2 regions of the Pelosinus fermentans DSM 17108 genome follow, and region 1 is predicted to be linked to the other one. Evidence: riboswitches for the same ligand, from Rfam matches in the RefSeq annotation. Region 1 holds a riboswitch; the other holds the start of a gene.
The links. A riboswitch is a leader RNA that binds a small molecule or an ion and turns the genes downstream of it on or off. The one in region 1 is predicted to bind glycine.

Region 1 (4,173 bases):
TTTTTTTTGTTTATCTGACATATCCTCTCTTTAACCATCCTTACATTTTTATTAACAAAAAATATCACCTTGGCCAGCAATCTTGTCCCAAAACACACTACAGTGCCGCCAGAGCTATAAACTCATTCATTATCTTTCTATTTTATGCCTTTCTATTTAGAAAAAGCAAGCAATAATCACAAAATAGATTGTGCCCAGATACTATATAACAACATTGTTATATAGTATCTGGGCACTCTATTATGAATAACTATCCCAAGCATTCTCTTACTCAGTACGAGTAGAGCACATGGGAGCAGTTAGCTGGGTGAATACATTCAGATTGGGCTGCCCTAAGCTGATTCCATTCGTTAGGCGATTGGAATGAAACGAAATGATGACACTTGTAATCTTTGCCAAGCCGCTAGGTGTTGGAATCCCTCGCAGAGGATTATAATCCAGTGGAGCAACATAATAACTCAGCGTTCCATTACTATTTACAATTAAGCGATTGGGATCAAAACCATCGGAAGTATACACCACTCCTAAAGGAGCCGCAGGCCAGACACCTCGATCCGTAACAAAGAACACCGTATATACGCCAAGGGGGATTAAACCTTGGGCCGCTATTTGAATATGCCCTTCATTTCCTCTGCCACAAATTTCACCTGTAGCGGTGGCCTGCAGCCAAAATGACAAAGCAATCGCAGGCGGTCGATTGGCTGACAATGTTTCAAATATGAGATCACAGCAGCCATCGCAATATTTTGATTTTCTATCCTCTTCCACACTATCCCTCCTTATGAAAATACTATATAAAGTTTAATCGATTAAACTTCTTCCTTTTATATCTTTTATATATGGTATGCCTCCAATAGAGGAAATGTGAAAAAAGCAGAATTATTTTTATACATCCTTAATTGAAAAAAGACCATGCTATCAATGCATGATCTTTTTCCAGTTCTTAGACAATCTTAAATTACGATGGTGAAATTATAATAAATTGATTTACTAAGGTTTAACAGTTGCTTTAAACACTTGTTTGCCATCTTTCATTTCAATAATTACAACACTTTTTACTGCATCATGAGTAGCATTTAATGTTGTGCTCCCTGTTATTGCTGGATAGTCTTTTGTCCCAGCCAAGGCTTCACGAATTTTTTCTGGATCAAGGCTATTGGCGCGTTTAATGGCATCAATAATGATATTTGCCGCATCATAGCCTAGTACAGCCATCGCATCCGGCACTTGGCCATATTGTTTTTTATATGCTTCTACAAAAGCTTGCGAAGTAGCACTGGTATCATCCACCGAATAATGGTTGGTAAAATAGGTATTATTTAGTGCTGCGCTAGTTCCAACCTCCACTAGTTTTGGTGAGTCCCAGCCGTCTCCCCCTAGTATTGGCACCGTAATACCAATTTCTCGGGCTTGCTTCACAATTTTTCCTACTTCTTCATAATAGCCGGGAATATAAATAATTTCAGCATTTATCGCTTTTATTTTGGTTAAGATGGTCTTGAAATCCTGATCTTTCTGCAAATACGCTTCTTCCGCTAAAATACTCCCGCCGCCTTTTATATAGGCCTCTTTGAAGAAGGTAGATAATCCTTTGCTATAATCACTGCTGTTATCTACTAATATGACAGCCTTATTCAAATGCAGCGTGTTCAACGCAAAATTGGCACCCACTGTGCCTTGAAAGGGATCGATAAAACACACGCGGAAAGTATAATTTTTAACTTTACCACTTGCTTCATCCACTGTTACCTTAGGGTTTGTCGCACCTACAGCAACAAAGGGAACTTTAGTCGCCTCTGCCACACTAGAGGTGGCAATTGCGTTAGAGCTCGCAAAAATACCCGTTACTGCTACAACTTTATCCTGAGATGCAAGCTTGGTCATCGCGTTGGCTGACTCAGAAGGTTCACTTTTATTATCAGCAATCACAGCCTGAATTTGCTTTCCAAGAATACCGCCTTTCTCATTGGCCTCTTTAATTGCCATTTTGGCACCATTGGCAGATGAGGTACCCATGGTAGCATTACCGCCAGTCATTTCATTCAAAACACCAATTTTAATATCCTTGGAAGCAGAATCACCACAACCTGTCAACATTCCTGCTAATACTAAAACCACTAGAGATACCACCACAAGTTTAAAACCCGATTTTCTCATATCATCGTCTCCCTTTTTAATCATGTAACTGCACAAAATACACCTTTAATGCACTCTGGATGCTTCCTACGGCAAAGACACGTCAGACTAGGTGAGAGTGATTCTTTTGCTGCTTATTTATCAATGAAAAAATAAGCAGCAAAAAACAAAGAGTCAAATCACTAAGTGATTTGACTCTGGATAAACAAATGAATACGCTAAAAGCGTTTTCAGCATCACAATATAAAGAGATCTAAATCATCCCCGTATATTACGAATTTGTCTCTGTCCTTTTGCCTGAGAGATTTGTCAGCAATATAATTGCTGTGTTTCACCTTCGGCGCCCTGTATAAGAGTCTCTCCAGAGTCCCGTCCATTTACGGTTCTACTCGGTGGTCCGAGTGCCTGAGAGTTTTACTCCTTCGGCGGGCTATTAAGCCACTCTCCCGCAAACTTCATCCGGAAAACATATGTAGTTGTAGCAAGTACATTTGCTGTAAGTATTATTATAAAACAACACATCAAATAATTCAATAGTAAATAAGTAAGTTTTTTCAGCATCTTTGTCTTTTTATTCTATTCTGGCTGAACATATAAAACAAAATCGAACCACACCAGGAGCAGAGAACACAGAAATAGACGGGAGAAATAAAACATTTTTGAAACGCGAAGATGCGAAGAGAAAGAAGAACACGAAGTAAAGATGCCGAACCGCAGAGGCACAGAGGACACAGAGAAAAGATAGATAAGGTTAAAAATCCCCCTCAGCGTCCTCTGCGTCTCTGCGGTTAAATCGTTCTTCCCGTCCTTTGTCAATTGCGAGCGTCAGCGAAGCAATCCTAGCGTTTTACTTCAACTTTAGCCATCTTTTCGTAATATTTTACTAAACTGCTATGATCCCCATCGCCCATGCCATCTACTTTAAGAGCCTGCATCATTTCCATAACCGCTGCAGTCAGAGGCAGCGGAACACCCATATCATGGGATGTTTCCAATACGTTCGCTAAATCTTTAATATGAAGGTTGATACGAAATCCCGGATCAAATTTACGATCCATCATAAGAGGTGCTTTGGCATCTAGAACCGTACTTCCAGCTAAACCGCCGCGGATTGCCTGGTACACTAAATCCGGTTCTACCCCTGCTTTGCTGGCTAATACCAATGCCTCTGAAACTGCTGCAATATTTAGGGCAACAATGACCTGGTTAGCAAGTTTTGTCACGTTTCCTGCACCCACTTCACCGGTCCGTACAACAGAACCAGCCATGGCCTTCATTACAGGATAGCATGTATCAAATACTTCTTGCTTGCCGCCAACCATTACAGACATGGTACCATCGATCGCTTTGGGTTCGCCGCCGCTTACGGGAGCATCTAACATTTCCACGCCTTTTTCAGCAAGTTTTGCTGCTAATTCGCGACTTACCAAAGGAGCAATGGAACTCATATCGATGAAAACAGTACCTTGTTTTGCCCCATCAAGTACACCATTTTCTCCTAAAACTACTTCTTTTACATGTGGTGAGTTCGGCAGCATGGTAATAATAATATCAGCCTGCTGGGCTGCTTCTTTAGCTGTAGCTGCACTCTTGGCTCCTGCGGCTACCACTTCATCAACAGCCTGTTGGTTCCTATCTACAACAATCAGTTCATAGCCAGCCTTAAGTAAGTTTTTACTCATAGGCTTACCCATGATTCCTAGTCCAATAAATCCAATTCTCATTTTCTTGACTCCTCCAGCTTTTTTAAATTACAAGTTACCAGTATTACTTCTTACCTTTTCCTTAGCGAACCAGACAAGGACGTTTATTATCAAACTTCCAGTTTGGAATCAGATACTGCATCGCCATAGCATCATCCCGTGCACCTAAGCAATTCTCCACATAGAGTTTGTGTGCTTTCTCAATCTGCACCATATCTACTTCGACTCCCAGACCTGGCTTATCAGGAACAGCTACCATTCCACCAACTATTTTAAATGGCTCTTTAGTCAAACGTTCCTGACCTTCCTGCCAAATCCAGTGAGTATCTAGAGC
Region 2 (4,173 bases), 1.3 Mb from region 1:
TCTTGTTTAAATCAGTCAAACCATCGCTATATGGTGCCAATTTAAGCTCGATCTTTTTATCCTTGGCATAGGTCAGAAATGTCTCCCGATAATGGGGATGGACAGTCTCGGCCATTACAATTGCCGTTTTCTTAGAACTGGCACACGCCATCATAGCGGCTTCAGCAACGGCAGTACCGCCATCATACATGGAGGCATTGGCCACTTCCATGCCTGTAATCTCGCAGATCATTGACTGGTATTCCCATAACGCCTGCAAGTAGCCCTGGGAAATCTCCGGCTGATATTGCGTGTAGGCAGTGTAAAATTCAGAGCGTCCAATGATATGATGAACTACACTGGGAATATAATGGTCATAAGCTCCTGCACCTAGAAAGCAGGTTAATTCCTGAAGATTGGCATTCGCTTTTGCCAGTGCTTTGAGATGTTTAACTAAGCCCTGTTCAGGCAGGGCTGGCGGCAAATTTAATGTCCTGGTCATTCGCAAATCAGCTGGTACGTCTTCAAATAATTTTTCCACTGAATCAACGCCAACAGCATCTAGCATCTCACGTCTATCAGCTTTTGTATGAGGAAGATAACTCCAAGCCATTTCTAGTGTCCTCCCTCCGCCGCCAACTGAGCATATGCATCGCTATCTAAAAGATCATCTAATTCACTGCTGTCAGACATTTCAATAACAACGATCCAACCTTCACCATAAGGTTCTTGATTGATCAGGTCGGGAGAATCCGTAAGTGCTTGGTTCACTTTTACAATTTTTCCGGAAACCGGAGCATAAATATCCGATACTGCTTTTACTGACTCAATGACAGAAAAGCTATCGCCCACTTTCACTGTACTTAACTCATCTGGCAATTCTACAAATACAACATCACCTAACTGTGATTGAGCAAAATCAGTTACCCCAATAATAGCAACGTTACCTTCTACCTTGACCCATTCGTGATCTTTGGAGTACTTTAGTTCTTTTGGAATATTCATTATTACTTCCCCTCTCTTTTATAAAATGGTTTGGAAATGACTTGGGCGGATACATTCTTGCCGCGAATTTCAATATCTATTTTTTGTCCAACCTTTGCATATTCAGCTTGAATTATACCCAAACCAAGGTTTTTATCAAGGGATGGAGCGTAAGTTCCTGTCGTTACCACTCCAACATAGCTGCCCTCTACTAAAATCGGATATTCAGCCCGTGCTACTCCACGGTCAATCATCTCAAAACCAACTATTCTGCGTTTTGGTCCATTGGTTTTCTGTTCCTGCAGCGTTCCTTGTCCGTTAAATTCCCCCTTATCAAGCTTTACAAATATTCCGAGTCCTGCCTCAATGGGCGAAATATCGGCCGAAAGTTCGTGCCCATATAAAGGAAAACAAACTTCAAATCTCAATGTGTCACGACAACCTAAACCAGCGGGAAGCAATCCAAGGGGGCGCCCGACTTCCATGATTGTATCCCATAAATATGTAGCATCATCCGGGCAGCAGTAAATTTCAAATCCATCTTCTCCCGTATATCCAGTTCGCGATAACAATACTTTTTTGCCAGCAATATCGATTTCAGGCATAAACCAGTAATATTTTAGTTCGGAAAGCGGTGCATCAGTCAATTTCGATACAATCGTCTCTGATAATGGTCCTTGCAGGGCGATCTGGGCTGTTTCATTAGAAATATTGGTAAGATTAACGTCAAATTCTTCGGCATTCTCCCGCATCCAATTCCAATCTTTTTCAATGTTTGCCGCATTAATAACCAGGAGATAATGATCAGCATCCTTTTTGTAAACTAATAGATCGTCTACGGTTCCCCCATGCTTATAGCACATGGGTGTGTAGAGTATTTGATTTCTTTCCAGTTTGGAGACATCGTTGGTTACTAACCTTTGCAGAAAGGCTAGTGCATCTGGTCCATTAACTACTACTTCTCCCATATGGGATACGTCAAATACTCCTGCTTTTGTTCTGACGGTCTGATGTTCATTCTTGATTCCAGTGTACTGGACCGGGAGAGACCAACCGCCAAACTCAACAATTCTGCCACCATACCGCAAATGCGTCTCATAAAGCGGTGTCTGTTTTACTGTCATGAAAACCACTCCAATCTTTCTTTAATACATTAAAAAGGACAGAGAACAAGAGTGAAGACTCACTCTTGTTCTCTGTCCTTTTACCTGAGAGATTCGCCCGCAGCGGGGCTCCCCATCGGCGACACTTTCAGTTACGAAGTGTACTCTCCAGAGTTCGGTCCAGTTACGGTTTTTTTACCTGAGAGTTTGAACAAAGCTTTGCTCCTTCGGTGACGCTAGTTAAGCGTTCTCTCCCGCAACCATCATTCCGTATGTAGTTAATCCCAAACCGAAAAAGACAGAAACCAACGTAGTTGGCCTCTGTCTTATTTACCTCCAGAGAATCCCGAATATCTCGGTTACTCTTTGGGTGCCGCATAGCGATCTTTCCAGAGTTCCATTAGAATACGGTCCTTTTGCCTGAGAGTTTATTGCCTTTGCTCCTTCGGCGCCTGAAATCAGATCTCTCCCGCATCCCTCACATGGAATATTATTAAGTTTGTGAATAATTCGAATTTTCAATGTTATGGTTTTTAGTATATAGGATTGCTCTTAACCTGTCAACACTTGTGTTTAATTTGTGAGGATCGATCATTTCCGTCTGCAATTCTATTTTATTAAGCTTTTAATCAAATTATGCCACTCTTTTATAACCACCTCTGGGACATAGGGACAGGTTCCTTGTCCCACAATCATTCTTTTCTAGGAAGTTCCTGTAAAAAAGAAGCCACGAAATTCACGGCTTCTAACCAATCGGGTTGGATATGACATTCTCTGTATCTTTGAATTTTCCAGTCAAGACACGATCTTTAGGTTTAGTGGAATTTACTATTAAAATAAGACTTTATGTAAAGCACTGTGAGGTGCTGGCAATACGAGTTGATCGACTAAAAATCCGCTGTCATGTATGGCATTGCTGCCAGCCTTAACGGCAGCAGTTACCGCTCCTACATCGCCAGTTAATGTCACCATAGCTTTGCCGCCCATTCCTCTTGCCAGGCGGACTTCGATCAATTCTACATTGGAAGCTTTTACTGCCGTATCTGCTGCAATAATCGCAGACGCTACAGAATAGCTTTCAATTACCCCCAGAGATCTTACTTCTTTGACTTCGGTACAGCCTGACAATGCTGGGAAAATACTGTCATGCAAATTAGGAAGTATAAATTCATCCACAACATTTTCAGCGCCGCTTACTGCCGTTCCGCTTTTGACTGCGCTTTGGACAGCTCCCACATCACCTGCAACCATGACAACATACTTGCCAGGGCACATGGCTTGTGCCATGAGGATCTCTACATTAGCTGCCTTTAGCATGGCATCTGCTGCTAAAAGACCTCTGGTAATATTCTTTAATTCTAATAAACCAATAGCACGCTTCATCTTATGTCCCCCCTGTTATCCTAAACCGCCCGAATACCAATACGAGTGTCTACTCTACAGATCTCTCCTGATATACTGGCATGTAAATTAGCTCCTACCGCTGCACCTTCAGGTATAGTTCCAATTAAATCACCTTTTTTAACTATATCTCCTACTTTAACAATTGGTAAAGCTGGCGCTCCAATATGCTGAGAGAGAGGCAACGTAACTTCTTTTGCAATCACTTCGTTTGCACTCAATGGTGCTTTTACATCATATTGAGCAATACCGAGACGGGCTGTCAAACGTTTGGTAGGAATTAAACGATTTATACGGGTTGACAGAGCCTGCTGTGGTTTATTGTTATGAGGATTCTTTATCCCGGCTTTTCCCAATTGCTTTTTCAATTCTGCATTCACTCTGCGGGGAGATAAACCCATGGAACAGCCAAAGGTATCACATGCACCACATTCTGAACACAGCAAAGCACGAGAAAAAATAGCCGACTCACCTATCTGCCCTTTACCAATCGCCTGCATGATACGATGAGGTTCCAAACTATGACCTAACAGGTGGCGCGGGCAAACATCAGTACAGGCCAAACAATTACAGCATACTGCCTTCGCCCGATTGGCAATCATCTGCCATGTTGTATTTTTTTGTGTAATTAAGGAATGATCCACAGGTAAAACCAAGATACCTCCTGTAGTTTTGGTAACGGGTGCATCTGAGGTAATTAATTTGC

Region 2: linked by a shared signal. The riboswitch ahead of gcvT (glycine cleavage system aminomethyltransferase GcvT) and the one ahead of FR7_RS22195 (ABC transporter substrate-binding protein) in region 1 are both predicted to bind glycine.

The regions. Positions count from the first base shown of each region.
Region 1 covers NZ_AKVN02000001.1:4,841,342-4,845,514, forward strand. The annotation lists gene FR7_RS22185 (ribonuclease H1 domain-containing protein) at 1-21, opposite strand, end outside; gene FR7_RS22190 (hypothetical protein) at 268-768, opposite strand; gene FR7_RS22195 (ABC transporter substrate-binding protein) at 991-2,157, opposite strand; glycine riboswitch at 2,412-2,511, opposite strand; glycine riboswitch at 2,520-2,595, opposite strand; partial or broken gene garR (2-hydroxy-3-oxopropionate reductase) at 2,976-3,869, opposite strand; gene gudD (glucarate dehydratase) at 3,922-4,173, opposite strand, start outside.
Region 2 covers NZ_AKVN02000001.1:3,584,396-3,588,568, forward strand. The annotation lists gene gcvPA (aminomethyl-transferring glycine dehydrogenase subunit GcvPA) at 1-592, opposite strand, end outside; gene gcvH (glycine cleavage system protein GcvH) at 595-984, opposite strand; gene gcvT (glycine cleavage system aminomethyltransferase GcvT) at 987-2,087, opposite strand; glycine riboswitch at 2,158-2,240, opposite strand; glycine riboswitch at 2,244-2,333, opposite strand; glycine riboswitch at 2,465-2,548, opposite strand; gene FR7_RS16640 (BMC domain-containing protein) at 2,898-3,449, opposite strand; gene FR7_RS16645 (SLBB domain-containing protein) at 3,470-4,173, opposite strand, start outside.